Regions from separate parts of the Streptomyces sp. NPDC028368 genome, predicted to be linked through region 1. Evidence: riboswitches for the same ligand, from Rfam matches in the RefSeq annotation. Region 1 holds a riboswitch; each other region holds the start of a gene.
What was found. Region 1 has a riboswitch for cyclic di-AMP ahead of ACZ4S3_RS26380 (transglycosylase family protein). Riboswitches for the same ligand answer to the same signal wherever they lie in the genome.

Region 1 (7,636 bases):
CGTCGCGCGAGGCCGAGGTGGCCACGAAGCGGATCTTTTCGGCACCCAGTTCCTTGATCAGCGCGGCGTACTCGCGGCAGGCGGCGAAGGTGCGCTCCAGCGCCTCGGGGGCCAGGCGGCCGGTCCGGTCGACGCCCTGGCCCAGCCGGACGATCTGCATCCGGCGGTCCAGGTCCTTCAGTTCACCGGTCGCCGGGTCCAGGTCCGCGACCAGCAGCCGGATGGAGTTCGTACCGCAGTCGATGGCGGCGACCCGCTTCACTTGGCGTCTCCTTCAGGGGTGTCCTGAGCTTCGGAGGTGTCCTGGCAGGGGCTCACGCACGGGCCCTTCTTCCACCATTCCGGGAGCATGGCGATGGCCTCGTCACCCAGCGGGTTGACGCCGGGGCCGGCCGCGAGCGAGTGGCCCACGAGCACGTGCAGGCACTTGACCCGGTCGGGCATGCCGCCCGCGCTCGGGAAGCCCTTGAGCACGTCGATGGCGTCCCGGCGCCGGATGTAGTCCTCGTGGGCCGCGCGGTAGGCGGCGGCCAGCTCCGGGTCGGTCTTCAGCCGCTCGGACATCTCCTTCATCACGCCGTTGGCCTCCAGCGTGCCGATCGCGGAGGCCGCACGCGGGCAGGTGAGGTAGTAGAGCGTGGGGAAGGGCGTGCCGTCCTCCAGGCGGGGCGCCGTCTCGACGACGTCCGGCTGCCCGCAGGGGCAGCGGTGCGCGATGGTGCGCAGGCCGCGCGGCGGGCGGCCCAGCTGCTCCTTGAAGGCGGCGATGTCCGCGGCGGTGGGCTCGGTGGGCTCGGTCTGGGGCGGGGCGGTGTCCATGTGCGCTTTCGATGGGAGAAGGGAGTGGGGAGAGAGGGGCCGGGAGGTGAGGCGGGCGGGTGGCGGGGACGAGCCCCCGTTGTCGACAGTACGGCTACGGCGATGGCCGGGGCCACGGCTCCGTGACCGTACCGGCTACCGTCTGTCCGCGGAGTCGACCGAGGCCCACAGGTTCTCGTACCAGGGGCGCCGGGCGGCCTGGGGCGCCCGCTTGGCCGTGCCGGTGCCGGAACCGTCCTGCACGATATAGCCGGTCTCGCCCGGCATGACGAAGTGCAGATGGCGCCGGGCCTGCTGCTCGACGTACGCGGGGTCCTGCCAGCGGGCCTTCTGGTCGCGCAGGTTGTCCAGCGTCCGGGCGGCGTTGTCGGCCTTGCGGCGCTGGTCGGCGATGTCCGAGCGCTGGGAGACGTACTGCCTTATGGGATAGGCGAGCGCGACGACCAGCGAGCACATCACCAGGGCCAGCAGCGCGGCGCGGCCGGTGAGGCGGTTACGGCGGGCCGGGCGGGCGCGGTAGACCCGGGCGGCCGCCCGGGACTCGACAAGCGCAGTGCCGAGCGCCTTGAGCCGGGTCGCGGTCGAGAACCGGTCCGCGGGCACGTCGCCTCCCCTTCCGTTCCGACGCCTTCCGGTGCCGGCGTCCGCCGTCCCGGCGTGTGCCGGCCCGACCTCTGCCGTCCTGGCGTCCTAACCACGTACGTCCCCGGCAACGGTACGGGACCGTTGCCGGGGACGCAGGAAGCTGGAGCTCTTGGCCGTTGGCCGAGCGCCCTCAGCCCTTACTGTGCTTACTGGTTCGCAGAGCGCTGCATCTACTTACCGAAGCGCGGGAAGGCGCTGCGGCCCGCGTACACCGCGGCGTCGTCGAGGATCTCCTCGATGCGCAGCAGCTGGTTGTACTTGGCGACGCGCTCGGAGCGGGCCGGGGCGCCGGTCTTGATCTGGCCGCAGTTGGTGGCGACGGCGAGGTCGGCGATGGTGACGTCCTCGGTCTCACCGGAGCGGTGCGACATCATGCACTTGAAGCCGTTGCGCTGGGCCAGCTCGACGGCGTCCAGGGTCTCGGTCAGCGAGCCGATCTGGTTGACCTTCACCAGCAGCGCGTTGGCGGAGTTCTCCTCGATGCCGCGGGCCAGGCGCTCGGGGTTGGTGACGAACAGGTCGTCGCCGACGAGCTGCACCTTGGCGCCGAGCTTCTCGGTGATGACGTGCCAGCCGGCCCAGTCGTCCTCGAACAGCGGGTCCTCGATGGAGACCAGCGGGTAGGCCGCCACCAGCTCCTCGTAGTACTCGGTCATCTCGGCGGCCGAGCGGTCCTTGCCCTCGAACTGGTACTTGCCGTCCTTGTAGAACTCGGAGGCGGCGACGTCCAGGGCGAGCGCGATGTCCTGGCCGGGGGCGTAACCGGCTTCCTTGATGGCCTCGAGGATGAGGTCGAGGGCCTCGCGGTTGGAGCCCAGGTTCGGGGCGAAGCCGCCCTCGTCGCCCAGGCCGGTGGCCAGACCCTTGGCCTTCAGGACCTTCTTGAGGGTGTGGTAGACCTCGGTGCCCCAGCGCAGCGCCTCGGAGAAGGACTCCGCGCCGATCGGGGCGATCATGAACTCCTGGATGTCCACGTTGGAGTCGGCGTGCGACCCACCGTTGAGGATGTTCATCATCGGGACGGGCAGGACGTGCGCGTTCGGGCCACCGAGGTAGCGGAACAGCGGGAGGTCGCTGGCCTCGGAGGCGGCGTGCGCGACGGCGAGGGAGACGCCGAGGATGGCGTTGGCGCCCAGCGAGCCCTTGTTGTCGGTGGCGTCCAGGTCGAACATCGCCTGGTCGATCAGCCGCTGCTCGGTCGCGTCGTAGCCGACGAGCTCCGGGCCGATCTGCTCGATGACGGCCAGGACGGCCTTCTCCACGCCCTTGCCCAGGTAGCGGTTCGGGTCACCGTCGCGGAGCTCGATGGCCTCGAAGGCGCCGGTCGAGGCGCCGGACGGCACGGCGGCACGGCCGGTGCTGCCGTCGTCGAGGCCGACCTCGACCTCGACCGTGGGATTACCTCGCGAGTCGAGAATTTCGCGGGCTACGACGACGTCGATGGACGGCACGTTGTCTCCTTCATGAGTGTCTGGAGTTCTGCAGCACGAGCCTAACGGCCCCGGGCAGGTCCGCTTGCCGTTGGCCCGCTTCGTGGGACGAAAAGAGGCCCAAAGGCCCGGTTCACGGGACGTTTGGGTGCATTGTTCGCCAGACGGTTAAAAGCACGGGAAGCCGCTGGTGGGCGCGGTGCCCCGGATTGGCGTACGGAGAAGCCCCGCCCGGCGCGCTGGGGGGAGTGGCGCGCCGTGACGGGGCTGTCCGGGGGAGGAACGGGCCCGTCGCCCGGGCCCGCGGGAGTCCCGGTCCGGGGACGGCTCAGATGCTGAGCTGCTGACCCGGGAAGATCAGGTTCGGGTTGCCGCCGATGACGGACTTGTTGTTCGCGTAGACCGACTTCCAGGTGGTGCCATGCGCCTTGGCGATCTTGGCGAGGGTGTCACCGGACTTGACGGTGTAGTTGCCCTTGCCGTGCGACGGCTTGGGGGCCGGCTGGACCTTCTCCTGCTTCGGGGCCTGCTGGGTCTGCTTCGGCGCGGGCTGGGCCTTCTTCACCTCGACCTTGGAGGAGGTGTTGAGGTCGGGCGAGGGGCCACCGGCGGTCAGGTTGCCGGCACCGGCGCAGGACCAGGCACCCGGGCCCTGGATGGCGAGGAGCTTCTCGGCCGCGGCGATCTGCTGGGCCTTGGTGGCCAGGTCGGCGCGCGCCGCGTACTGGGTGCCACCGGCGGCGGCCCAGCTGGAGTTCGAGAACTGCAGGCCGCCGTAGTAGCCGTTACCGGTGTTGATCGACCAGTTGCCGCCGGACTCGCACTGGGCGACCTTGTCCCAGGTGGCGACGGAGGCGGCGGAGGCGGAGGTGGCGCCCATCATCGGGACGGCGACAGCGGCACCGGCGACACCGGCGAGGGTGGCGATGCGGACGGCCTTGGACGGACGACGGTGCTTGCCCTTGATCAGCATGTTCGTTCGTTTCCTCACCGACGCCTGCGAGGTGAGCTGTCGGGTTCGGGCCGTGTGAGTGCCCGGCCGCGTGTGCTGTACACGCGGCTTCACCCCAAGCCGGTTGACCCGCTTTCGCGGGCGGGGCCGGCGCTTACCTTGGGTCCCCCGCTCCTGCCTTCGGCGCTTGCGCGTCAAGTGCCTCCGACCACCGGCAGGATTCGGCGTGTGATCGAAGGGCCCGCTTTGGCGAGCGGTCCCGACCGTAAGCAGTAATCCCCTTGGTGTTCAAACCCCACTATCTGAACCCAGTTGACCGTTTTTGATCACTAGAGATTCATATTTCCGCAGGTCGGCCGTGGTGCGGAATCCGGCGGACCAGCCGGACACCGCACCACGGAACGAGACGCTTGTCTCACTTTCGCCAAAAGGGGCCAAACCGGCGGTAACTACCCTGCCACGTGCCCGAGATCGAGCAGCTGACCGGGCTGGATCAGGTCCGCGTCGGACCCGATCGTCTTCTCGTTGCGGTCATAGAGCGCGGGCCAGCCGCCGGGCAGATCGTGGGCCTGGGCGATGGCTGACAGGCTGTCACCGGCGCGGACGGTGTAGTCGCCGGCGGGGGCGGACGGGTCCGTACCGGGGTCCGTACGAGGCGCGTCGCCGCCGCGGGAGGCGTGGCGGCCGGAGGGCCGGTCGCCGTCGCCCGCGTCACCCTCGCCCTTGCCGCCCTTGCCGTCCTTGCCGCCCTTGCCGTCGCCGCTCTCGTCGGCGTCGCCGCGGTGCTTGCCCTTGGCGGGGGTCTGGGTGGGCGCGGGGTCGTCGGAGCCGTCCCGGCGGCCACTGTCGTCACCCGAGGGGTCGGACGGGCCGGACGGATCCGCGGGGTCCGACGCCTCGGGGGACGAAGGGGACGGCGTCGGCGTCGCGTCATCGGACGGGCCGGCGGAGGGGTCCTCGGACGGTCCGGCGGACGGGTCATCGGACGGGTCATCGGACGGGGCGGACGGATCGGAATCCGACGGGTCCGTGGAATCCGACGGCGCGGGCCGCGGCGTGCTCGTACTGCCCGGGTTGACCTCCGGCGCACGGCCGTCCTTGGTCAGCCCGGCATTCACCGCGCAGCTCGGCCAGGCGTCCGGGCCGCGGTCGTCGAGCATGGACTCGGCGACGGCTATCTGCTGGGCGCGGCTGGCGAAGTCGGGGCGCGAGGCGTACGAGATGCCGCCGTACTGCTCCCACATGTCCTGGGTCAGCTGCAGGCCGCCGTAGAAGCCGTTGCCGGAGTCCGAGCTCCACATCCCGCCGCTCTCGCACTGCGCGACCCTGTCCCAGGTCGCGGTGTCGGCGGCGTGCGCGCCGCTCGCGCCGAGCAGCGGCAGTGCGATGCCGGCGCCGGTCACTCCCGCCGTGACAAAGATGGCCGGTGCCTGACGGGGGCGACGGTGTCGGCCGTTCCCGGAGCGCATGCGGTTGCCTTTCGAGCGGCGGTTGAGTTGTCGGCCGAGCCGGTGTGGTACGTCGAGCACGTCGAGCATGGCGTGTACGACGAAGAGGTCGGGCACGTCGAGCACGTCGCGTACGCCGGATACCTCGCGTACGTCGAACCGGTGAGCGACTCGGTGGGTCGAAAGGTAGCCGGGGTTACGGGTAGTCACAAGTCGGTGTAGCGGAGATCACGCAAAGGTCACGTGACTGACGCCTCGTCAACTCTTTGGTAATCGCTGGTCAGCCCCGCTCCGGTGTGAACTCCACCGGCAGGGACCGCAGTCCGCGCATGATGAGCCCGCCACGCCAGCGCAAATCGTCAGGTTCCGCGGCAAGCCGGATGTCCGGGAGCCGGGTCAGCAGCGTCGCGAGGGCGGCCTGCCCCTCCAGCCGGGCGAGCGGTGCGCCCAGGCAGTAGTGGATGCCGTGCCCGTAACCGAGGTGCTGGTTGTCACGGCGGGTGAGGTCGAGGACGTCCGGCTCGGCGAAGCGTTCGGGGTCGCGGTCGGCGGCGGCCAGGACCACCAGGACCGGGTCGCCCTCGGCGATCCGCTGCCCGCCCAGCGTCAGTTCCTCGGTCGCGAACCGCCAGGTCGCCAGCTCCACGGGGCCGTCGTAGCGCAGCAGTTCCTCGATGCCGGTGGCGAGCAGATCGGTGTCGCCCGCCGCCATCGACTTCTGCAGCAGTTCGCGCTGGGCGGGGTGGCGGAGCAGCTGATAGGTGCCGTTGCCGATGAGGTTGACGGTGGTCTCGAAGCCGGCGAAGAGCAGGATGAACGCCATCGCGGCGACCTCGTTCTCGGTGAGGTGCTCGCCGTGGTCCGAGGCCCGGATGAGCCCGGAGATCAGATCCTCGTCCGGCTCCGCGCTCTCCCCCAGGGACTCGCGCTTGCGGTGGATCAGCTCGGCGAGATAGCCGCGCATCTTCTTCACGGAACGGGCGACTCCGCCGCGCGGCCCTCCGCCGTGCCGGATCATCATGCCCGCCCAGTCGCGGAAATCGTCCTGGTCCTCGCGCGGTACGCCGAGCAGATCGCAGATCGCGTAAATGGGGAGGGGGAAGGCGAACTCATGGATCAGATCCGCCTCCCCGCGCTGCGCGAACCCGTCGATGAGGCGGTCGGTCAACTCCTGTACGCGCGGGGCGAAGGCGGCGACCCGGCGCGGGGTGAACGCCTTGGAGACCAGGCGGCGCAGACGGGTGTGGTCGGGCGGGTCGATATTGAGCAGATGCGTCATGAGATTGGCGCTGCGCTCGCCGGGGATGCCGACCTTGCCCTTGCCGTGTGCCGCCTCGCTGTGATGCACCGGGTTCTTGGAGAGCCGGGCGTCGGCGAGCGCCTGGCGCGCGTCCCCGTAGCGGGTCACCAGCCAGGCCTCGACGCCGCTGGGCAGCTCGGTCCGGTGCACCGGCGCATGCTCGCGCAGCCAGGCGTACGCGGGGTACGGGTCGGCGGCGAACTCCCAGGTGAACAGCTCGGGCCGGTCGGCGGGGCAGCCGGTGGCCGCGGCGGCGGTGGTGGCGGGGACGGTGGCGTCTGGCTTGTCGTGCACGTCCCGACCGTAACCCGTGCCCCGTCCGGCGCATGCCGTCCCGCAGGGCCCGCGCTCACCTGAGGTCACCCCGGATCCACGCCCAGCCCCTCCAGAAATGCCGCGGCCGCCGGCGACGGTCCGAGTCCGCTCCACACCACCCGCTCGGTACGCTCCGGTGCCGGCCGTACGCGGACAACGGCCAGCCCCGCCAGCCTCGCCAGCTCCGAGGCGACGGCCTCCGGCACCATCCCCACCCCCAGCCCCGCGCGCACCAGCTTCGCCAGAAACTCCGCGGTGGTCACCTCGAACGCCACCTCCGAGGTCAGGCCCGCCGCACGGAATGCCTCATCGCGCTGGCGCCGGGCCGCGGACCCCGCCGTGAAGTCCACGAAGGTCTCCCGCGCCAGCCGCGACAAGGTCGTCCGCTCCCGCCCGGCCAGCGGATGCTCCGGCGCCACCACCGCGACCAGCTCCCCACGCGCCAGCTCCTTCTCCCGTACGCCGGTGGTGCGCGCACTGGGCGCCAGCCCGACGAAGGCGACGTCCAGCGCCCCTTCCCGCACCTTCTCGATCAACGCATCGCTCATCTCCATCAGCAGGCTGATCCGCACCCGGGGGTAGCGCGCACGGAACGCGCCCAGCTCCTGCGCGAGATCGACGGCCGCGACGGTCGAGATCGCGCCCACCGCGAGCCGCCCGCGCACCTCCCCGGTCGCCGCCTCCACCTCCGCGCGGGCCCGCTCGGCCGCCTGCAGCGCCTGCCGGG
Region 2 (7,636 bases), on a different contig from region 1:
CCGTCGCGATGACCGTTCCGGTGGTGGCTTCAACCGCGACCGTGGTGATGACCGTTCCGGTGGTGGCTTCAACCGCGACCGTGGTGACCGCCCGAGCCGCCCGTTCAACCGCGATGACCGCTCCGCCGGCCGTCCGTCCGGTGGCTACCGCTCCGGTGGCGGCGACCGCCCGTTCAACCGTGACGACCGCTCCGCGGGCCGTCCGTCCGGTGGCTACCGCTCCGGTGGCGGCGACCGCCCGTTCAACCGCGATGACCGCTCCGGTGGCGGCGACCGTCCGTACGGCCGTCGGGACGAGCACCGTGGCTCTGGCACCGCGACCGGCTCCTTCGGCCGCCGCGAGGACAAGCCGCGCTGGAAGCGCAACGGCTGACCGCTGATCCGCTGATCCGCCGCAGGGCCCGTACGACACGCAAGTGCCGTACGGGCCCTGCGCGTTGTGCGGTGGCGGCGGCGGTGTCGTACGGGGGTGCCGAGGGGATCGCCGGAGGCATGACACGCCGGTTTCGGGGCGTCCCGGCGAGGGGCACCGGCTCGCCGCCGGTTCCTCGGGCGCCTCGTCGAGGGGCCCAATGGGTAATGCCTTCGGGATGCGCCGCGTGCTCGGGCTATGCTGCTCGGTGCGGGCCATTAGCTCAATTGGCAGAGCAGTGGACTTTTAATCCATTGGTTCAGGGTTCGAGCCCCTGATGGCCCACCAGTTCTGACGCCCTGTAGGGCTCTGACCAGTGAAGGGGCCCCGGTACGCGAGAGCGGCCGGGGCCTTTCGCATGGGTGGCCAACCGGTCGGCCGGCGTGGCGACGTGTCCGGCCGCGGCCCGTACGGCCCATCCGCCCGCCCGTGACCCGTACGAGAGCCGTCCGCCCCCGCCGTGACCCGTACGGCCCATGACGATTCGCCGACCGGCCCCGTACCGGAAACCCTTGGGGAATCGGAGGCCTTGGCAGCGGCGAAAGCCTTGGCGGTGGAAGAGGCCGGGAAGAGGCCGGTGCGGATGCTTCGAGGCGGTGGGAACGGCACGGGCGAGCGGGAGCGGAAGGCACGCCGCGCCCGCTTGTCCCCGTTCGGCCGCCGCCTGGCCCGCTGGCTCCCCGCCATCCTGATAGTCGGCGGCCTCGCCTTCGACATGGGCACGCCGCCCCAGTACACCGCCGCGCCGTTCTTCTCCGCCGCTCCCCTGGTGGCGGCGCCCCTCTACTCCCTGACCGCCACGGCCCTGACGGTCGCCGCCGCGGTCGTGGGCGAGTACGTGGTCGTCACGTACCACAGCACAAAGGACAACACCGAGTCGGTCACCGAGGCCCTGACCGTCCTGGTGGTCGCCTTCCTGGCCCTCGGCATCAACCGGGTCGTACGGCGGAGCGACGCCCGCCTCGCCTCCGTACGCGACGTCTCCGAGGCCGCCCAGCGCGCCCTGCTGCCCACGCCGCCCGACCGCATCGGCGGACTCGCGATCGCCGCACGCTATGTGGCCGCGCAGGCCAACGCCCGGATCGGCGGCGATCTCTATGCGGTGCAGGACACCCCGCACGGCGTACGGCTGATCGTCGGCGATGTACGGGGCAAGGGGCTGGAGGCGGTGGAGGCCGCGGTGATCGTCATCGGCGCCTTCCGGGAGGCGGCCGAACAGGAGGCCACCTTGGAGGCGGTGGCGGGCCGGCTGGAGAGGGCGCTGCAACGGGAGGGCGGGCGGCGCGAGGGGCTGGACCAGTTCGAGGGGTTCACCACGGCCGTCCTGGCGGAGATCCCGTCCGGCACGCACTCCGTCCTGCGCATCCTCAACCGCGGTCACCCCGCCCCGCTGCTGCTCACCCCCGACGGCGGGCTGTGCGAACTGAACCCCGCCTCTGCCGCGCTGCCACTGGGGATGAGCGAGATCGCGGGGTGGCCGGACCGGGTGGACGAGACGTTCTTCCCGGCCGGATCGCTGCTGCTGCTGTTCACGGACGGGGTGACCGAGGCCAGGGACCGGGCCGGCTGCTTCTACGACGCGCCGGCCCGGCTGCGCGGCCACCACTTCCCCGGGCCGGACGCCCTCCTGGACGTACTGGCCCAGGACGTGGCCCGGCACACGGGCGGGCCGCAGGCGGATGACATGGCGCTGCTGGCGGTGCAGCGGCCGCTGGGGGAGTAGCGGCTGTCGGTTGAGCGGCTCAGCGGGCGGGTGTGTTCTCCGGAAGCCAGTGGAGGCTCTCGCCGTGCGGGCCGGTGAGGGCGACCGGGCGTCCGTCGAGCGCGAGGGTCAGCAGGTGGGCGTCCTCGGGGCGCAGGGTCTGGTGGGCCGGGGCGGTCATCCAGGGGAGGGCGGTGTGGTGCTCGTGGGAGATCCAGTGGCCGGGGCCGCCGCGTTCGGCGAGCAGCGACCGTACGAGAGGGGCGAACTGCGCACGGCGGGCGGGCGGGAGGGAGGGCAGTACGGCCGCGTGGAAGATGACCAGCGTCGCCTCGGGCGGGGCCTCGGCGGCCAGCGCCGGCAGCTCGTCGAGCGGATCGCCGCGGACGATCCGGGGGCGGGGCGCGGGGCGGACCGCCTCGACGGCCGCCGCGAGCCCGTCGGCACGGTCCTGACCGCCGGCGCCGCGGTCCCCGTCTCCGGGCCAGCACAGGGCCTGGAGCCAGCGGAGGTCATCGCGTTCGGCGACGGGGTCGAGCGGGTCGAGGTCGATGCCGGCGCGCCAGACGATGTCGGGGAGGCCGGTGGGGGCCTCTGGCACGGGGTGGGGTCCGGAGGCGGTCGTACGGCACCGGAACGTCACGGGGCTCCCGGGGGCCCCGAACTCCGCGCCGAGGGCCGCTCCCGGGGGCGTGCCGAGGCCCGCGTCCGGGGTGGCGTCCGGGGTGGCGCCGAGGTCTCCGTCAGCACGCGCGTACCGGTACTCGTACCGATATCGATACCGGTCGGGATGCAGGCACAAGCCCGCCGACGCCCCGACCTCCAGCAGCGCGAGCGGCTGCGGCAGGCGGGTGAGCAGCGGCAGCAGGGTGGCGCAGCGGGCCGGTTCGCTCGTCCGGTCGGTGCGCCGCATGATGACCGTACGGACCTCGTCCCAGTGCCGGATCGTCCACTCGCGCCAGCGTCCGTACGCCGCCTCGTCGCGCGGTCCCTGCTCGGCGTGCGGGCCGTCGAGATAGCGGACGGCGGCCAGGAGGAGGGTCGGCTCCTGTTTGTTCCCGGCCGGCAGCGACCCCGACAGCAGGTCGCAGAACTCCGCGTCGTGGCTGATCCGGGCGGTCAACTCCGCGTGCGCGTCGGACCGTCCCCGCGCCTGCTGCCAGGAGAACTCGCGGTACCGATCCGCCACTGTCTGCGCGCTGTTGACGACGTTGACCACGTTGACGACCATGATCCGACGTTACTGCTCTCACGCTCCGTAATGAGCAGGCACCCCTCCGCATAACAACTGACGCACAATCAGCATGGAATCGTTTGGCGAGGGGCGGTCAGGTCGCCCGGTTTGCGCCCCTGGTGGGTGAAAAAGTCCACGCCAAAGCTCGTGCGCAGGGGATACGGATTCGCGGGAGGGCTTGGAAAACCGCCGCGATCTCTATTACTGTCCGATAACGGAGCACGGTTGTCCCAGCCGTCGCAAGAGACGGCACCGCGCGCCGCCGCCGAATCCCGCAAGCGCACGCCATGCACGTCCCGCACGTCACGCATGTCGGCACGTCAGCACATCAGCAGGCCACGCATGTCTTGAGGGCACGCAGCAGCATCCGTACGGAACGGGCGAATCCGCACCGGTCGGCACGAGCTGCGCGACCTGCACGATCTTGCACGACCTGTGCGACCTGCACGCACACCCTGCATGACCTGCATGAACTGCACGACCTGCATGAACTGCACCGAGGGAACCGGGGAACCACCACCTTGGGGTGAATCGGACGCCTTCCACCAGAGGCGCCCGTAGGAGACCTTCCTGCTCCGAACCCGTCAGCTAACCCGGTAGGCGCGAAGGAAGGAAAGGAGTGCGCCCCCGTGGCGTCCAACAGGCCTGCCCCCGAGGTTTCGTCCGCCGACCCCGATGACCGGGGACCGTTCGATGACCGAGGCCGTTTCGACGGACCCGGCGTCGTCTACCAGGGCGGGGTGCGCGACCGCGAACGTGACGGCGTACGCGACGGCGACGGACCGTGGGAAGAGTGGAACCCCACCGAGGAGTCCGTCCGGTCCGTCCGAGGCAAGCACCGGGTGGCCAAGCAGCGCAGCGGCGGACTCGCGCGCAGCGGTACGGTCCTGGGCGTCGGCGTCATCGCGGCGGTCGGCGCGGGCGGCATGGCCACCGCGGAGGACCGGCCGCCGGTCCCGATATCGATGCCGGACATCGGCGGTATGGCCGACGACATCGCCGACAAGCTGCCGGACGTCCATTCCCTCCCCGGCGTAGGCGACCTCATATCCGACTCCGGCTCCGACTCCGCTTCGGACGCCGACGGCTCGTCCGCGTCCCCCTCGTCGGCCTCCGCCCCCTCTTCTTCCTCCCCCTCTTCCTCGTCCGGCTCCGGTCCCCTCTCCCAGGCAGGCCTCACCCGGCACGAGGCCGCCCAGGGCGGTGGCGCGGGCGAGGCGCTGCGCAACCGCATCCTTCAGCAGGCGGACGCCCAGCAGGGCGCCGCCGAGCAGGAGGCGCGCGACGCCGCCGAATCGGCCGCCATCGATCGGGCCGCGAAGGACGCCACCACACACCAGCAGGCGGCAGAACAGGCCCAGGCGGCCAAGAAGGCGGCGGAAGTGGAGGCCCAGCGCAAGGCGGAAGAGGCGGCCCGCAGGAAGGCGGAGGCCGAGCGCCTCGCCGAGCTGGCCAAGAGCTTCATCACCCCGGTGGCCTCGTACACCCTCACCGCAGGCTTCGGCCAGGCCGGCGACCTCTGGGCCGCGGACCACACCGGCCAGGACTTCGCGGCGCCGACCGGCACTCCCGTCAAGGCGGTTCACTCCGGAACCATCACCCAGGCGGGCTGGGCCGGCTCGTACGGCTACCGCATCGTCCTCACCCTCGACGACGGCACCGAACTCTGGTTCTGCCACCTGTCCTCCATGGTGAAGACCTCCGGCAAGGTCAGTACCGGCGATGTCATCGCCCGCGTGGGCGCCACCGGCAACGTCACCGGCCCGCACCTCCACCTGGAGGTCCGTCCGGGGGCCGGCGACCCGATCGACCCGATGCCGTGGCTGCGCGATCACGGGGTCGGCGTCTGACGGCACGGCCTACGCGAGTGGGGGGCGGGGAATAAGTCCCCGCCCCCCAACGCTGCAACAACGCATGACCGCGACACTCAAAACACTTGGCTCGCTCTCCGTCTTCCCCCTCTCCCTCGGGGGCAACGTCTTCGGCTGGACGGCCGACGAAGCCGAGTCCTTCGCCGTGCTCGACGCGTACGTGGCCGGCGGCGGCAACTTCATCGACACCGCTGACGTCTACTCGGCCTGGGTCCCGGGCAACAAGGGCGGCGAATCCGAGACCGTCATCGGCAACTGGCTGGCGTCCCGCGGCAATCGCTCCGACATCGTCATCGCCACCAAGGTCGGTGCCCACCCCGACTACAAGGGCCTCTCCGCCGCCACCATCAAGTCCGCGGTCGACGAGTCCCTGGCGCGCCTGCGTACCGACTACATCGACCTCTACTACACGCACTACGACGACGAGTCCGTCGAGGTCGCGGAGTTCCTCACCGCCCTCAATGACCTCGTCCAGGCCGGCAAGGTCCGCGAGATCGCCGCTTCCAACATCTCCGCGCGGCGCCTGGAGGAATCCCTGGCCTTCTCCGCCCGCGAGGGCCTGGCCCGGTACGTGGCGCTCCAGCCCCACTACAACCTGGTCTCCCGCGACACCTACGAGGGCGAACTGGCCGACGTGGCCGCCCGCCACGGCGTGGCCGCGGTCCCGTACTACGCCCTCGCCTCCGGCTTCCTGACCGGCAAGTACCGCCCGGGTGCGACCGTCGACAGCGCCCGCTCCGAAGGCGCCGCCAAGCACGTGTCCACCGACCGGGGCCGCCGCGTGCTCCAGGCCCTCGACACCGTTGCCGCCGCCCACGACGCCGAGGTCGCCACCGTGGCCCTGGCCTGGCTTGCCGCCCGGCCCACGGTCGCCGCCCCCATCGCCAGCGCCCGCACGGTCGCCCAGCTCCCGGCCCTGCTGGCGGTCGCCGACCTGACGCTCACGGAGGCCGAACTGGCCCTCCTCACGGAGGCTTCGGCCTGACCGCAGGGGCGCACAGACGGGTGCGGGCCGGGGACATTTCCCGGCCCGCACCCGTAAAACACCCCTGCGACCTGGCGCTTACGCCCGACGGTCCACCGCCACCCACGACGCCACCGCAACCGCACCCGCCGCCGCAAACACCGCAGGCCAGGCCCCGATCTTCTTGGCCAACGGATGAGACCCGGCGAACGCCGCCACATAAGCCCCACCAAGCGCCGCAGCCGTAACCCCGCCGGCTTTCCGCTGCCACTCCCGCGCCGCCACGGCCCCGGCCGCCGCCAGCGCGATCCCACCGAGGGGCCGCTTCTTCGTCCAGCGGGCTACGCCGTAGCCACCGACAATCCCACCTGCGGCCACTATCGCCGTAGGAGCTCCGGCCATCAGTACAACCTCCTCATCAAGGGACAACTCCCCCCGACTTTACGTGTGGTCGTCAGCAGACGCGGGCGAGGTGCCGGTTAAGGGAGGTGGTAACCCGCAGGTGTTCAGACGTCGTTGTGACCTGCGTACGTCAAGACATCCGCAGGCAGCGGGTGATCGAGATTCCAGACAATGCCCATGGGCTTGCTGGATTCATGAGATACGTATTCGGCCGGCCCTAGGAGCATCCAGGGTTGAGGGCCGCCGATGTCCGTCGACTTGAATCGGCGAACGAAGAGCAGCACGTGTGAGCCGCACTCCTTGTGTTGTTGGTAACGCAGTCCGGTGGGTGACGTATCCGAGGTCTGATTCTGAGATTCCCAGTGGAACTGCTTTGGGCTTATCGCGTAGTCCTTGTAGCGCGTCTGTGGAGAAAAGTCTTTTTCATCCTTCTCTAGCGTGATCAAGAGTGCGTCCGTATTGATGCTCTCGCACCACCGCACGCCTTCGCGGAAGTGCCCAGGCTTGAAACCGTTCACCGCTGCCTGTCCGAGAGCAGGCAGAATTTCTTCGAGGCTATACGAAGCATGGACCATCATCGGGATAGCGCTGTGGTCTCCAATGAGAGGAACAGGGTAGTGCTCCGTGTGTTCCAGGTTGTACGCGAGTACCTGACGTAGCTCGGCTCTGAACGCAGTGTGGGGACGGAGCGTGGCAAACCCCTGCGCGTAGCTGGCAAAGCCGCCGCCTAGGGGCCACAGCGAGAAGAACAGCATGCGCGCGTACGCCTGATCGATGGGGTCGAGTGTGTCGTACGGCGGCGCGCTGTCGTCGAGCATGCGGGCATAAGCAGCCACTCGCCTCGGGTCGTCGACGTGAAGGAACGCTGAGATGCGCTTGAGGAGTGCCTCCTCTCCCTCTGGTGCGGCTTCGGGCAGCAGCTGCGCGCGCCGCAGAAGCCGCGTCCAGGAGTTATTCGACTTGTAGAGTTCCCGCAGGTCGCGCTGGCTTTCTTCTAGGTAGCGAGCCAGATTGGGTTCGGCGTACGAGGCCACTTCGCGCGCAAGCTGTG
Region 3 (7,636 bases), on a different contig from region 1:
GCGCAGCTCCACCGCGCCCACGATGCGGTCGCCGTCCTTGAGGGTGATGACCTCCAACTCCTCCTTGTTGGACGGATAGTCGGGCACCACGCGCTTGACAACGCCCTGTTCGGTGCCGAGCGCCAGGCCGGGCGAGGACTCGTCCAGGGTGGTGAGGCAGATGACCTCCTCGCCGTCCTGGAGGGTCAGGAACTCCGAGATCTGCGCGCCACCGGAGAGGCTGGGCGCCGCCGCGGTGTCCGGGAGCTGCGGCAGGTCGATCACCGAGATGCGCAGCAGCCGCCCGGTGGATGTCACCGTGCCGATCTCGCCCCGGGTCGTGGCCGGCACCGCCGAGACGATTGTGTCGTGCTTGACCCGCTTGGCCTCGGCGTCGAACGGCACCTCACCGGTGACCGTACGTGCCAGCAGGCCCGTCGAGGACAGCAGCACCCGGCACGGGTCGTCGGAGACCTGCAGCGGCACCGCGCCGACCGCGGGGCCCGCCGACTCCAGCAGCACCGTGCGCCGGTCCGTGCCGTACTTCTTGGCGACCGCGGCCAGCTCGCCGGACACCAGCTTGCGCAGCTCGGCGTCCGAGTCCAGGATCCGCGTCAGCTCCTCGATCTCCTCCTGCAGCCGGTCGCGCTCCGACTCCAGCTCGATGCGGTCGAACTTGGTCAGCCGGCGCAGCGGGGTGTCGAGGATGTACTGCGTCTGGATGTCGCTCAGGGAGAAGTGCTCGATCAGCCGCTCCTTGGCCTGGGCGCTGTTGTCGCTGGAGCGGATGAGGCGGATGACCTCGTCGATGTCCACCAGCGCCGTCAGCAGGCCCTCGACCAGGTGGAGGCGGTCGCGCCGCTTGCCGCGCCGGAATTCGCTGCGCCGGCGCACCACGTTGAAGCGGTGGTCGACATAGACCTCCAGCAGTTCCTTCAGGCCCAGCGTCAGCGGCTGGCCGTCGACCAGCGCGACGTTGTTGATGCCGAAGGACTCCTCCATCGGCGTGAGCTTGTAGAGCTGCTCCAGGACGGCCTCGGGGTTGAAGCCGTTCTTGACCTCGATGACCAGCCGCAGGCCGTGCTCGCGGTCGGTGAGGTCCTTGACGTCCGCGATGCCCTGCAGCTTCTTCGAGCCGACCAGGTCCTTGATCTTGGAGATGACCTTCTCGGGGCCGACGGTGAAGGGGAGTTCGGTGACGACCAGGCCCTTGCGGCGGGCCGATACGGTCTCCACGGTGACCGTGGCGCGGATCTTGAAGGTGCCGCGGCCCTTCTCGTACGCGTCCCGTACGCCGCTCAGGCCCACGATCCGGCCGCCGGTCGGCAGATCGGGACCCGGCACGAAGCGCATCAAGGTGTCGAGGTCGGCGTTGGGATGCTTGATCAGATGGCGGGCCGCGGCGATCACCTCGCCGAGGTTGTGCGGCGGCATGTTTGTCGCCATACCGACCGCGATGCCGGATGCGCCGTTCACCAGGAGATTGGGGTACGCGGCGGGGAGGACCACCGGCTCCTGTTCCTGGCCGTCGTAGTTCGGCGCGAAATCGACGGTGTCCTCGTCGATGGACTCCGTCATCAGGGACGTCGCCGAAGCCATCCGGCACTCGGTGTACCGCATCGCGGCGGGCGGGTCGTCATTGCCCAGCGAGCCGAAGTTGCCGTGGCCGTCCACCAGCGGCAGCCGCATCGAGAACGGCTGCGCCATACGCACCAGCGCGTCGTAGATGGACGCGTCGCCGTGCGGGTGGAGCTTGCCCATCACCTCGCCGATGACCCGGGCGCACTTGACGTACGAGCGCTCGGGACGCAGGCCCATCTCGTTCATCTGGTACAGAATGCGGCGGTGCACGGGCTTGAGACCGTCGCGGGCGTCCGGCAGGGCGCGGGAGTAGATGACCGAATACGCGTACTCGAGGAAGGAACCCTGCATCTCGTCGACGACGTCGATGTCGAGGATCCTCTCCTCGAAGTCGTCCGGCGGCGGGGTCTTCGTGCTGCGGCGGGCCATCGCGGCTGCGGCTCCTTCTGCTGCGTCTACTGCCGATGCGGGATCAACAATGTCGGGTCGGTCAACAATGCCGGGTCGGTCAACACTGCCGGGTCAACCGGAATTGCCGGTCGACCGGATGTCGGATCGGCCGGCCGGCGAATCGGTCAGCCTGCGGATCGACCCGTGAGTCTGCCTGAGTCTGACGCGCACCATTGTGGACCGCCCCACTGACAACGCCGACCGCGACTCCCCTTTCGGCTCCCCAGGCCGCCGGGCAGGCCCTCCGTACGGGTCCGCTCGTCCGGGAACTTCGCCAGATGTCGGCGCGCTTGCATACAGTGACAGAACTTCCTCGCAAGCGGATCGAAGGGACGTACATGCCCATGGGTCACACGGCCACAGAACGAGCCGGCTCCGGCGGCCTGACAGCGACCGAGCACCGGCTGGCCAACGGCCTGCGCGTGGTGCTCTCCGAAGACCACCTGACCCCGGTCGCAGCGGTATGCCTGTGGTACGACGTCGGCTCCCGCCACGAGGTCAAGGGCCGTACGGGCCTGGCTCACCTCTTCGAGCACCTCATGTTCCAGGGTTCCGGGCAGGTGAAGGGCAATGGCCACTTCGAGCTCGTACAGGGCGCCGGCGGATCGCTGAACGGCACCACGAGCTTCGAGCGCACCAACTACTTCGAGACCATGCCCGCCCATGAGCTGGAGCTCGCGCTCTGGCTGGAGGCGGACCGGATGGGCTCGCTGCTGACCGCGCTCGACGACGAGTCCATGGAGAACCAGCGCGACGTCGTCAAGAACGAGCGCCGCCAGCGCTACGACAACGTCCCCTACGGCACGGCCTTCGAGAAGCTGACGGCCATGGCGTACCCGGAGGGGCACCCGTACCACCACACGCCCATCGGGTCGATGGCCGATCTGGACGCGGCCTCTCTGGAGGACGCGCGGGCGTTCTTCCGTACCTACTACGCGCCCGGCAACGCCGTCCTGTCGATCGTCGGGGACATCGACGCCGAGCAGACGCTGGCCTGGGTGGAGAAGTACTTCGGCTCCATCCCCTCGCACGACGGCAAGCAGCCGCCGCGCGACGGCTCGCTGCCCGGCATCATCGGCACCGAGCTGCGTGAGGTCGTGGAGGAGGAGGTGCCCTCCCGCGCCCTGATGGCCGCCTACCGGCTGCCGCACGACGGCACCCGTGAGGCGGACGCCGCGGATCTCGCACTGACCGTCCTGGGCGGCGGCGAGTCCTCCCGGCTCTACAACCGCCTGGTGCGCCGCGACCGCAGTGCCGTTGCCGCCGGCTTCGGCCTGCTGCGGCTGGCCGGGGCGCCCTCGCTGGGGTGGCTGGACGTGAAGACCTCCGGTGGTGTGGAGGTCCCCGCCATCGAGAGCGCCGTCGACGAGGAGCTGGCCCGCTTCGCCGCCGAGGGGCCGACCCCCGAGGAGATGGAGCGCGCGCAGGCCCAGTTGGAGCGCGAATGGCTGGACCGCCTGGCCACGGTCAGCGGCCGCGCCGACGAACTGTGCCGCTTCGCCGTCCTGTTCGGCGACCCGCAGCTCGCGCTGACCGCCGTCCAGCGCGTCCTGGACATCACCGCCGAGGAGGTGCAGGAGGTCGCCAAGGCCCGGCTGCGCCCCGACAACCGCGCGGTGCTTGTGTACGAACCCACCGAGCCGACCGCTCCGGCCGATGCGGCCGCCGACACCGAGGACGAGGAGGGGGAGCGGTGAGCGACTCCACCACCCGCGCAGATTCCGCCGTGACCACCATGGACTTCCACCCCCAGCCCAAGGGCGGCGCACCCAAGCCCTGGGCATTCCCGGCCCCCGAGCGCTCTCAACTGGCCAATGGGCTCACCCTCCTGACCAGCCACCGCCCCGGCCAGCAGGTCGTCGCCGTCGAGATCAACCTCGTCGCGCCTCTGGAGGCCGAGCCCGAGGGCCTGGACGGTGTCGCCACGATCATGGCGCGCGCTCTGTCCGAGGGCACCGACAAGCATGACGCCGAGGAGTTCGCCGCTGAGCTGGAACGCTGCGGCGCCACCCTGGACGCGCACGCCGACCACCCCGGCCTGCGGGTCTCCCTCGAGGTGCCGGTTTCCCGGCTGCCCCGTGCGCTCGGCCTGCTCGCCGACGCGCTGCGCGCCCCCGCCTTCCCCGACAGCGAGATCGAGCGGCTGGTGCGCAACCGCCTCGACGAGATCCCGCACGAGCTCGCCAATCCGGCGCGGCGGGCCGCGATGGCGCTGTCCAAGGAGCTGTTCCCGGCCACTTCCCGGATGTCGCGGCCGCGCCAGGGCACCGAGGAGACCGTCGAGCGCATCGACGCCGCGGCGGTACGCGCCTTCTACGACGCCCATGTACGGCCCGCCACGGGCACCGCCGTGATCGTCGGCGACCTCACCGGCGTCGGCCTGGAGGCGGTGCTCTCCGACACCCTCGGTGCCTGGCGCGGTTCGACCGCCGAGCCGCTGAAGGCCTCGCCGATCACCGCCGACGACACCGGCCGCGTGGTGATCGTGGACCGCCCCGGAGCCGTCCAGACGCAGCTGCTGATCGGCCGTATCGGCGCCGACCGGCACGACCGGGTCTGGCCCGCCCAGGTGCTCGGCACGTACTGCCTGGGCGGCACCCTCACCTCCCGGCTGGACCGGGTCCTGCGTGAGGAGAAGGGCTACACCTACGGGGTGCGGGCCTTCGGCCAGGTGCTGCGCTCGTCCGCCGACGGGAGCGGCGCCGCGATGCTCGCCATCAGCGGCTCGGTGGACACCGCCTCCACCGAGCCGGCGCTGCAGGACCTCTGGAAGGTGCTGCGGACCCTTGCGGCAGAGGGGCTGACGGACGCCGAGCGGGACGTCGCCGTGCAGAACCTCGTCGGCGTCGCGCCGCTGAAGTACGAGACCGCGGCGGCCGTCGCGGGCACGCTGGCCGACCAGGTGGAGCAGCACCTCCCGGACGATTTCCAGGCCCAGTTGTACGCCCGCCTCGTGGAGACCGGGACGGTCGAGGCGACCGCGGCCGCCGTCAATGCCTTCCCCGTGGACCGTCTGGTGACGGTGCTGGTGGGTGACGCCGCCCAGATCGCCGAACCCGTCAAGGGGCTCGGCATCGGCACGGTGACGATCGTCAGCGGCTGAAGCCCCGCCGGCTGACTGCCGGTCATATATCGATAAAGCGGCTCCCGTGGTGCAGGTCCACCACGGGAGCCGCCGTATGTCCGGAATGGTGTGGCTGGTTGCCCGATGCCCCTGTGGCGTACGGCACAAAGAGCCGGTTCTGTTTGCCGATTGAAAGATGTCCCGATTAGCGTCGGTGCGGCTGTTCGTCACAACTCCGCCACAACAGTGGCACCGGACAGTCATCGCCGAGTCCCCGTACGGCGCGAGCCAGGGGAGCCGGGGACCCACACGTCCCCTGGGGTGAATCGGACCCCTCTCCGGAGGAGCCCGTAGGAGACCTTCCTGCTCCGAACCCGTCAGCTAACCCGGTAGGCGAGAAGGAAGGAAAGGACAAGCCACCACATGGCGTTCACCCGTGCTACCGGGAAGCATCGTGGTGCGAGCCGCACGGCTCGCAGGACCCGCAAGTTCGCAGGCGTGGCCACCCTCGCGGCCACCGGTGTCGTCGCCTCCGTGGCCTCGCCGGCGCTGGCCGCCACCAGCGAGGCACACGCCGAGGACACCGGTCTGCGGCAGGCCGTCGTGATGGGCGACGAGCTCGCCAGCCGCGTCGAGGCCCAGGCCGATGCGCAGCAGGCGGCCGCCGATGCCGCCGCCGCGCAGGCCAAGGCCGAGGCCGTGGCCAAGAAGGCCGCCGAAGAGGCCAAGCGGCTCGCCGAGGCAGCCAAGAAGAAGGCCAAGGCGGAACGGGAGGCGAAGGAGCGCGCGGCCCGCGACGCGGAGCGCAAGCGCCTGAACGCCTTTGTCGCCCCCGTCGCCGACTCCTACGTCTCCACCGGGTACAAGGCCTCCAGCAGCCTGTGGTCCTCCGGCAGCCACACCGGCATCGACTTCCACGCCGCCACCGGCACCTCCGTCCACGCCGTGGGCGCGGGCACCGTCGTCGAGGCCGGCTGGGGCGGCTCGTACGGCAACAACATCGTGATCAAGATGCACGACGGTACGTACACCCAGTACGGCCACCTGTCGTCCATCGGTGTCTCCGTCGGCCAGAGCGTCACCCCCGGCCAGCAGATAGCCCTCTCCGGCGCCACCGGCAACGCCACCGGCCCGCATCTGCACTTCGAGGCCCGCACCGGCCCCGACTACGGCTCGGACATCGACCCCATCGCGTATCTGCGCGCGCACGGCGTGAACGTCTGACGTCCGCACGCACTGGTGGAGCCCCGGTCATCGGCCGGGGCTTCCGTGTTTCCGGAGCGCGCCATGCGCCGGTCCGCCCGGCGCATGGCCAAAAAATATCCATGAATTTCCGGAGGCCGTCGGAAAAGCTGTCCCGGTCGAATAGAGTCACGGAAAACCCGCCGATCGGCGGCGTTTCCCGGGGATTACGGCGGAGGCGCAGACGATGCGAGGCCATCTTTCCGCGCATGCGGTGTGCACGGCGATTCGCGACGACATCATTTCCGGTGCGCTGGTGCCGGGCAGCCGGCTGATCGAGGAAATTCTCGCCGCCCGCTACGGCGTCTCCAGAGTCCCGGTCCGGGAGGCGCTGCGCACCCTGCAGTCCGAGGGCTTCGTCACCACCCGCCACCATGCGGGCGCCTGTGTCGCCGAGCCCACCGAGCAGGAAGCGGCCGATCTCCTGGACATCCGCGCCCTGTTGGAGCCCCTGGGTGCCGCCCGCGCCGCCGCCCGCCGCAGTCCCGCCCACCTCAAGGTGCTGCGCGGTCTGGTACGGCTCGGCCGTGACCGTGCCCGGCACGGTCACCCTGCGGACGTGCGCCAACTGGACGGCTGGTTCCACGAGACGCTCGCCCAGGCGGCCGGCAGCCCCAGCCTGACGTCGTTGCTCACCCAGCTACGGCGCAAGGTCGAGTGGATGTACACCGTGGAACTGCCCGCGCGGGCCACCGAGTCGTGGGACGAACACGGCGCGGTGCTGGACGCGGTGGCCCGGGGCGACGCGGAACGGGCCCGCGCCCTGATGGCGGCTCATATCGAGCGCTCCCTCCCGGTATACCGACTGCGCCGCCCCGCCGCGGCCGTGGTGAGCGATCCGAAACGGCCCGTCAACACGGCGCGCGCCCGTAATTAACATGGGGTCTGTATACAAAGAGGTGCGGAATAATTGCGGGGTGGGAGCGGGGAATTCTGCCCGGTGTTCGGGGTCCCATATTTCTTTCCGCGTTTCCATGTCCGGGTAATTCGCGACCCTGGATTTCGGTATGTCGCGCGGTGAATTTCCGTCCGAGCGGTCTGGTACTGCGAATCGTCCCCGCAACGAACCGTTCCAGAAGGAATCGCCCTACGAGGAATCGCCCCACGGCGAATGCTCAGGGAGCGGAACGGGACCGCAGCAAAGCCCCCCCCCGCAGCAACCCCCGCAACACCCCCCACAGCAAACGGCCCCGCGGCAGCGACCGTTTCCGGTCACTGCCGCGGGGCCGCGGCCAGAGGGGCCAGGGAAATCCTGACGGGCTCAGAACGAGTCAGAAGGACCCGGAAGGGCTCAGACGGCCTCAGACGGTCTCGGGGAGC
Region 4 (7,636 bases), on a different contig from region 1:
ATCATGACGGGTCATGACCGAGCAGATATCGAGGGACGGATGGACGACATGAGCAGCGACGACGCTCGGCAGGGGTACGCGGAGCCGGGCAAGCCGGGCGGCGGCGCAGAGCGGGACGGCGCGGAGCAGGGCGGCGCGGAGCGGGGCGAGGCCGGCGGGGCGGCTGAGGGGCGGACCGTAAAGGTCGTGCTGGTCGACGACCACCGGATGTTCCGTACGGGCGTCCAGGCCGAGATCGGCGAGACCGAGCGCACCCGCGTCGAGGTGGTCGGCGAGGCCGCCGACGTCGACCAGGCGATCACGGTCATCACCGCCACCCGCCCCGAGGTCGTCCTCCTGGACGTCCATCTCCCCGGTGGCGGCGGCGTCGAGGTGCTGCGCCGTAGCGCCGCCATGATGGCCGACGCCGAGCGCCCGGTCCGTTTCCTCGCACTCTCCGTCTCCGACGCCGCCGAGGACGTCATCGGCGTCATCCGGGGCGGTGCCCGCGGCTATGTCACCAAGACGATCACCGGGACGGACCTGGTCAACGCGATCTTCCGGGTCGCCGACGGCGATGCGGTCTTCTCCCCGCGGCTGGCCGGCTTCGTCCTGGACGCCTTCGCCTCCACGGACGCCCCGCCGGTCGACGAGGACATGGACCGCCTCACCCAGCGCGAGCGCGAGGTGCTGCGGATGATCGCGCGCGGATACGCGTACAAGGAGGTCGGCAAGCAGCTGTTCATCTCGGTGAAGACGGTCGAGAGCCATGTGTCGGCGGTGCTGCGCAAGCTCCAGCTGTCCAACCGGCATGAGCTGACGCGCTGGGCGGCGGCCCGGCGCCTGGTCTGAGCGGCGCCACCGGGAAGGGGGAACGGCGAGGGGACGGAGAGGGGACGGCGAGGGAACGGATGGAGGCGCCACCGGGGTCGGGAGAAGACGCGTAAAGAAGGGCCAAAGACGGGCAACCAGGACCGCGCGGATCGCCATCTAAGGGCGCGGAGAGGCTCACTGCCGAAGGCGGGGCCAGAACCACAGCCCACGTCCTTCGCGTATCTGTCCTGGAAGCGAGACCCCGATGAGCCTGACGGGCACGCCCTTCTTCCTCACCTCCATCGCGCTTCTGATAGTCGCCGTAGTCCTGCCGCTCGCCCTGTGGGGCCGGATAGCCGGGCCGCCTCTGGTACGCGGCCTCGCCCGGCTGCTGATGCTGCTGTTTGCCCAGGTCACCGCCATCACCTTGGTCTTCGTGCTGGTCAACAACGCCAACAGCCTCTACGACACCTGGGGCGATCTCCTCGGCACCGACAGCCATGTCCAGGCGGCGCAGGACCTCGGCCCGGACGGGATGGGCGGCCGGAAGATCAAGAACGAGCCCAAACAGATCCAGCACTTCCGCCCGTCGGACGACCCCAGGACGGGCCCCGGCGTCCGGATGACCGACCTCAACGGCCGGATCTCGGGCGTCAGCGGCGAGGTCTACGTCTGGCTGCCGCCGCAGTACAGCGACCCCGCCTACCAGCACAAGAAGTTCCCCGTGGTCGAGCTGCTGCCCGGCTACCCCGGTTCGGCGAAGGCCTGGTACGGGGCGCTGCATGTGGGCGAGCAGCTCGGGCCGCTGATGCAGCGCGGCGAGGTCAAGCCGTTCATCCTGGTGGCGCCGCGGACGAACATCCTCACCGGCGCCGACACCGGATGCGTCAACATCCCCGGCAAGGTCAACGCCGACAGCTGGCTGACCGTCGACGTACGCCAGATGGTCATCGACAACTTCCGGGCCGGCGGCAAGCCGGACTCCTGGGCGCTGGCGGGTTATTCGGCGGGCGCGCACTGTGCCGCCAAGCTCGCCCTGTCCCACCCCGACCGCTACCGCGCCGCCGTCGCCATGTCCGGCTACAACGACCCGGCGCTGGAGCCCGATTCCCTCGCCGGCAAGGACCCCAAGCTGCGCGTCGAGTCCAACCCGCTGCACATCCTCAAGGCCGCCAACGCCGCCGGACGGCCGCCGCGTACGGCCCTGTACGTCTCGGGTGCGGCGGGCGACGGCTACCAGGCCGGCATCGGCCTGCGGCAGCTCGCCAAGAGGCCGACGACGGTGACCGTGCACCAGATTTCGGCGAATGCGGGCGGCCACACCACGGCGGTGTGGCGGAACCAGGTGCCGGAGATCTTCCGGTGGCTGGGCACACAGGTCAGGGCCTGAGCGCGCCCCTCGAAGCCGACCGCCGGCCCCTACGCGGGCCGGGTCGCCGCCGCGAACGGCATTGTGTCGATGGGGGCGATGCGCACCGGTGCCCCCGGATGCGGGGCGTGGATCATCTTGCCGTCGCCGATGTAGAGCCCCACATGACTGATGCCGGAATAGAAGAACACCAGGTCGCCGGGGGCGAGTTGGGATTTGTCGATACGTGGCCCGGAGCTGATCTGGGTGTAGGTCGTACGGGGCAGCGAGACGCCGCCGGACTTCCAGGCGGCCTGGGTCAGGCCCGAGCAGTCGTACGCGGAGGGGCCGGTCGCGCCCCAGACGTACGGCTTGCCGAGTGCTGCGTGGGCGAAGGAAACGGCGCGTGCGGCACGGGAGTTGGCGGCCGGGGTGTCCGGGGTGTCCGGGGTGTCCGGGGCGGCCACCGGCCGGTCCTCCTCGCCCGTCATCCGCCGCCGCTGTTCGTCGGTCAGCCGGTCGAGCAGCGCCTCGGCGGAGTCCAGCTTCCGCATGACCGTGATGCGGTGCCGCTTCAGCGTGCCCTCGGTGTGCTCCAGCCGCTCCGCGGTGGCCTCGGCGCGGTCGCGGATCTGGCGGACGCTGCCGAGCCGGCGCGCATAACCGGCCACCGCGTTCGCCTGGTGGCTGCCCGCGCGCTCGAGGACCGTGGCGCCGTCCAGATAGCGCTGGGGGTCGGCGGACATCATCAGCCGCAGGGTCGGGTCCACGCCGCCGGAGCGGTACTGGCTCCCGGCCATCGTGCCCAGTTCGGCCCTGGCGGCGTTCAGTTTCCGGGTCCGGCGGGCGGCCTCGTCCTGGAGCCGGGCCAGCTCCGCGCGTGCGGTGTCGGCCTCTTCCCTGGCGCCGTTGTAGTGCTGCGTCGCCACCTCTGCCTCCTGGTACAGCGCGTCGACCCGGTCTTTGACCTGGGCGGGGGTGGGGCGGGGAGCGGCCTGGCCGGTGCCGTCGAAGGCTGCGGCGCCGGCGGCGCCGGCGAGGGCCAGGGTGGCGGCCGTACGGGCTGTCGGGTGGTGCTTGGTCCTGCGGTGCGACGCCACTGCGGCCGTCACTTCCTTCCGTACCGGCCGTGGGTCCATCGGCCGTCTGGGGAAGGACGCTAAACCTGCACGTCACGGCGTAGCTCCCAGATGCCCGGAATTGGCCGTTTCCGACCGGGAGTGATGTCGGGGTGAGCGCGCCCCGCCGCGAACGCGCCCCGGAGGGGCCTGGCCTGACCGAAGCGGCGATTACCGATGCCCTGCCGGAAAGCGCGTGCTATGCGGCGGATACGATCGCGCACTATGGACGTAGTAATCAATATCTTCGTCGGCCTGCACATCATCGGCATCGCCTCCCTCCTGGGCGGCTTTCTGACCCAGATGAAGGCGATGAGCGCGGGCACCGCCCGCTTTGTGCCGGCCATGCTGCACGGCGCGCTGACGATGCTGGTCACCGGCATCGTGCTGGTCGGGCTGAACGAGGCCCAGGACCACACCCTCAACAACATCAAGATCGGCATCAAGATGGCCGTCCTGGTGGTGATCCTGGCGCTGGTCTACGTCAAGCGGGACGACGAGAAGATCGCCAAGCCGCTCTTCGGTGCCGTCGGCGGGCTCACGGTGGCCAACATTTTCATCGCGGTGCTCTGGACCTGAGGCCCGGCGCCCGCAGAGACGACTCACCGCGCGGTCATCCCACTGAGGGGACGACCGCGCGGTGGCGTGTGGGGGGTGGCCGTGGGGGGTGGACTCCGGGGGGAGCGGGTCAGGCCGGGCGGACGCTCCCGTAGATCGGCATGTAGTAGATCGACTCCTCCCGGACGCTGGCGCCCGGGTGCGGGGCGTGGATCATCTTGCCGTTGCCTATGTACATCCCGACGTGGCTGATGTCGTCGTAGAAGAACACCAGGTCACCCGGCTTGAGGTCACCGGTGGCGACCCGCTGGCCGACCTTGACCTGGTCCCAGGTCGTACGCGGCAGATCGACGCCGGCCGCCTTCCACGCCGCCTGGGTCAGGCCCGAGCAGTCGTAGGAATTGGGTCCGGTCGCGCCCCAGACGTACGGCTTGCCCATCTGGGAGCGGGCGAAGGCGAGCGCCTTCTCGGCCTTGGTCGAGTACGAGCCGCCGTCAGTGGACCCGCCCCCGGTGGAGCCGCCGCCGGTCTGGCCGCCCGTCGAGCCGCCGCCGTCTTGCTGCCGCTGCTGCCGCTCCTTCTCCGCCTGCTGACGCGCCAGCTCCTCGGCCCGGCGCTTGGCCGCCGCCTCCTTCTTGCGCTCCAGCTCCGCCAGCCGGGCCTTCTCCTGCACGGTCAGCCGGGACAGCAGCTGCCGGGTCTCGGCCAACTTGCTCTGGACGGACCGCTTGGACTCCTGCAGCGAGGCCTGCGACGTCTGGAGCCGCTCCAGGCTCCGGGTCGCCTCGGCGCGCTGCCGGGCGGCCGCCGCCTGCTGCTCCTCGTAGTTCGTGACCGCCTGCTTCTGCCGGCCGGTCAGCCGCTCCATGAGGTGCGTACGGTCGAAGAAGTCCTGCGGGTCCTTGGCCAGCATCAGCTGCGCCGTCGGGTTCATGCCGCCGGTGCGGTACTGCGCCGAGGCGAAGGTGCCCAGCTCACGCCGGGACTCGTTCATCTTCTCCGCGCGCTTGGCGGCCGCATCGAGCAGACCGTTGACGGTGGCGCGCTGATGTTCGGCGCTCTCCTTGGCGGCGTTGTACTTCTGGGTGGCCACCTCGGCCTGACGGTAGAGCCCGTCGACCTTCTGTTTGACCTCTTCAATGGTGGGCTTGGGGGCCCTCGGGGCGGCCCCGGCGGACTGCGAGAGCAGGGTGACCGAGGCGAGGGCGGCGGTGGTGAGCCCGGCCGCGGTACGGCTTCCGGGCGAGGTGAGAACGCGGGTGCGCGGCTTGCGATGCGACGCCAAGGCCGGCGACTCCTTCCGTGGACCGCCTACCGGGTTAGCTGTCGGGTTCGGGCGGTGTCGCTGACGGAAGGCTTGCCCTACGGTCGCTGCGTCCGCCGCTGGCGGCCGTAGTGATCGATTCACCCCGGTGGTGCTGGTGGGTCCCCGGCTCCGGGTGCCTGAGGGCAGGGCCGGACTCGGCGGAGGCGGCCCGTGCGGACGCTGTCGTCCACGGGGATGCGGGCTGCCCGAGCAGGCACGGTAGCCAACTCGTGTGGCCCCTGTGAAGGCTGATGTTCGATATGCCCGAAACCTTTTCGTTATCTGAGGAGAAGTTGAGGCGAAGGGGCAGCGTGGCGAAGGGGCCGCGCGGTGGAAGGCGTGGCCGGAAGACGATGCCGGGCAGCCCTGGAAATGTGGTGTGCCGCATACCGGATGCCGGATCTGGTCAGGTGGGGGCGGGCTGTCAGTCCGGCGGCCTAGACTCGGTGGGCGATGAGCAGCCTCTTTGACGACAGCTTCCTGGCGGATCTCGGCCCCAAGGGCGAGGACGAACATCCGCCGCCCCCCGAGGACGAGCACGGCCCGGCCCCGGAGGAGATTCCCGCCGACCTCTTCGGGGGGAAGTTCGACGCGCCCGTGCCCAAGGAGGCGTACTACCGCGACGGCGCCGCCCGCCCCGTCGTGGACCCGGCCGCGCTGCTCGAGGGCCTCAACGACGAGCAGAAGGCCGCCGTGGTGCACACCGGCGGCCCGCTGCTGATCGTCGCCGGCGCCGGCTCCGGCAAGACCCGGGTGCTCACCCACCGCATCGCGCATCTGCTCGCCGAGCGCCATGTCCACCCCGGCCAGATCCTCGCGATCACGTTCACGAACAAGGCCGCCGGCGAGATGAAGGAGCGCGTCGAGGACCTGATCGGCCCGCGCGCCAACGCCATGTGGGTCTCCACCTTCCACAGCGCCTGCGTGCGGATCCTGCGCCGCGAGTCCAAGAAGCTCGGCTTCACGTCCTCCTTCTCGATCTACGACGCCGCCGACTCCAAGCGCCTGATGGCCCTGGTCTGCCGCGATCTGGATCTGGACCCCAAGCGCTTCCCGCCCAAGTCCTTCAGCGCCAAGATCTCCAACCTCAAGAACGAACTCATCGACGAGGAGACCTTCGCCGGGACGGCCGCCGACGGCTTCGAGAAGACCCTGGCCGAGGCGTATGCGATGTACCAGTCGCGGCTGCGCGAGGCCAACGCCCTGGACTTCGACGACATCATCATGACGACGGTCAATCTCCTCCAGGCCTTCCCGGATGTCGCCGACCACTACCGCCGCCGCTTCCGCCACGTCCTGGTCGACGAGTACCAGGACACCAACCATGCCCAGTACACCCTCGTCCGCGAACTGGTCGGCGCCGGCACCGCCGAGATGCCCGCCGCCGAGCTGTGCGTCGTCGGTGACGCCGACCAGTCGATCTACGCCTTCCGCGGCGCCACGATCCGCAACATCCTCCAGTTCGAGGAGGACTACCCGGACGCGACCACGATCCTCCTGGAGCAGAACTACCGCTCCAGCCAGACGATCCTGTCCGCCGCCAACGCCGTCATCGAGCGCAACGAGAACCGCCGCCCCAAGAACCTCTGGACCGACGCCGGCGCCGGCCCCAAGATCACCGGCTATGTCGCCGACACCGAGCACGACGAGGCACAGTTCGTCGCCGACGAGATCGACCGGCTGACGGACGCGGGCGACGCCAAGGCCGGCGATGTCGCCGTCTTCTACCGCACCAACGCCCAGTCCCGTGTCTTCGAAGAGATCTTCATCCGGGTCGGGCTCCCGTACAAGGTCGTCGGCGGCGTGCGCTTCTACGAGCGCAAGGAGGTCCGCGACGTCCTCGCCTACCTGCGGGTGCTCGCCAACCCCGAGGACACCGTCCCGCTGCGCCGGATCCTGAACGTCCCCAAGCGCGGCATCGGCGACCGCGCCGAGGCGATGATCGACGCCCTGTCCTCCCGCGAGAAGATCACCTTCCCGCAGGCGCTGCGCCGCGTCGACGAGGCGTACGGCATGGCGGCCCGCTCCGCCAACGCCGTCAAGCGCTTCAACGTCCTCATGGAGGAACTGCGCACGATCGTCGAGTCCGGCGCCGGGCCCGCCACCGTCCTCGAGGCCGTCCTGGAGCGGACGGGCTATCTCGCCGAGCTCCAGTCCTCCACCGACCCGCAGGACGAGACCCGGATCGAGAACCTCCAGGAACTCGCCTCGGTGGCCCTGGAGTTCGAGCAGGACCGGGGAGAGGAGAACCCGGGCACGCTCTCCGACTTCCTGGAGCAGGTCGCGCTGGTCGCCGACTCCGACCAGATCCCCGACGAGGACGACGACGGCAGCGGCGTGATCACCCTCATGACCCTGCACACCGCCAAGGGCCTGGAATTCCCGGTCGTCTTCCTCACCGGCCTGGAGGACGGCGTCTTCCCGCATATGCGCTCCCTGGGCCAGACCAAGGAGCTGGAGGAGGAGCGCCGGCTGGCGTATGTGGGCATCACACGTGCCCGCGAGCGGCTCTAC

Region 2: it holds a riboswitch for cyclic di-AMP, as region 1 does, so the genes downstream of both, ACZ4S3_RS15115 (M23 family metallopeptidase) here and ACZ4S3_RS26380 (transglycosylase family protein) in region 1, are expected to answer to the same signal.
Region 3: it holds a riboswitch for cyclic di-AMP, as region 1 does, so the genes downstream of both, ACZ4S3_RS33915 (M23 family metallopeptidase) here and ACZ4S3_RS26380 (transglycosylase family protein) in region 1, are expected to answer to the same signal.
Region 4: it holds a riboswitch for cyclic di-AMP, as region 1 does, so the genes downstream of both, ACZ4S3_RS27205 (C40 family peptidase) here and ACZ4S3_RS26380 (transglycosylase family protein) in region 1, are expected to answer to the same signal.

Annotation. Positions count from the first base shown of each region.
Region 1 is NZ_JBVHTY010000012.1:116,504-124,139, forward strand. Features, by position in the region: gene ACZ4S3_RS26360 (Ppx/GppA phosphatase family protein) at 1-262, opposite strand, end outside; gene ACZ4S3_RS26365 (DUF501 domain-containing protein) at 259-819, opposite strand; gene ACZ4S3_RS26370 (FtsB family cell division protein) at 955-1,422, opposite strand; gene eno (phosphopyruvate hydratase) at 1,635-2,915, opposite strand; gene ACZ4S3_RS26380 (transglycosylase family protein) at 3,223-3,867, opposite strand; cyclic di-AMP (ydaO/yuaA leader) riboswitch at 3,874-4,042, opposite strand; gene ACZ4S3_RS26385 (transglycosylase family protein) at 4,296-5,504, opposite strand; gene ACZ4S3_RS26390 (cytochrome P450 family protein) at 5,575-6,888, opposite strand; gene ACZ4S3_RS26395 (LysR family transcriptional regulator) at 6,954-7,636, opposite strand, start outside.
Region 2 is NZ_JBVHTY010000005.1:488,440-496,075, forward strand. Features, by position in the region: partial or broken gene ACZ4S3_RS15095 (DEAD/DEAH box helicase) at 1-373, shown strand, start outside; tRNA gene ACZ4S3_RS15100 (tRNA-Lys) at 625-700, shown strand; gene ACZ4S3_RS15105 (PP2C family protein-serine/threonine phosphatase) at 996-2,135, shown strand; gene ACZ4S3_RS15110 (DUF2332 family protein) at 2,155-3,345, opposite strand; cyclic di-AMP (ydaO/yuaA leader) riboswitch at 3,833-3,965, shown strand; gene ACZ4S3_RS15115 (M23 family metallopeptidase) at 3,978-5,198, shown strand; gene ACZ4S3_RS15120 (aldo/keto reductase) at 5,263-6,204, shown strand; gene ACZ4S3_RS15125 (hypothetical protein) at 6,283-6,585, opposite strand; partial or broken gene ACZ4S3_RS15130 (DUF3427 domain-containing protein) at 6,690-7,636, opposite strand, start outside.
Region 3 is NZ_JBVHTY010000019.1:118,282-125,917, forward strand. Features, by position in the region: gene ACZ4S3_RS33900 (DNA gyrase/topoisomerase IV subunit A) at 1-1,989, opposite strand, end outside; gene ACZ4S3_RS33905 (M16 family metallopeptidase) at 2,355-3,707, shown strand; gene ACZ4S3_RS33910 (M16 family metallopeptidase) at 3,746-5,113, shown strand; cyclic di-AMP (ydaO/yuaA leader) riboswitch at 5,329-5,484, shown strand; gene ACZ4S3_RS33915 (M23 family metallopeptidase) at 5,498-6,298, shown strand; gene ACZ4S3_RS33920 (GntR family transcriptional regulator) at 6,504-7,193, shown strand; gene ACZ4S3_RS33925 (HPr family phosphocarrier protein) at 7,618-7,636, opposite strand, start outside.
Region 4 is NZ_JBVHTY010000013.1:16,537-24,172, reverse strand. Features, by position in the region: gene ACZ4S3_RS27225 (LuxR C-terminal-related transcriptional regulator) at 40-831, shown strand; gene ACZ4S3_RS27220 (alpha/beta hydrolase) at 1,058-2,182, shown strand; gene ACZ4S3_RS27215 (C40 family peptidase) at 2,212-3,252, opposite strand; gene ACZ4S3_RS27210 (hypothetical protein) at 3,484-3,837, shown strand; gene ACZ4S3_RS27205 (C40 family peptidase) at 3,947-5,101, opposite strand; cyclic di-AMP (ydaO/yuaA leader) riboswitch at 5,110-5,293, opposite strand; gene pcrA (DNA helicase PcrA) at 5,576-7,636, shown strand, end outside.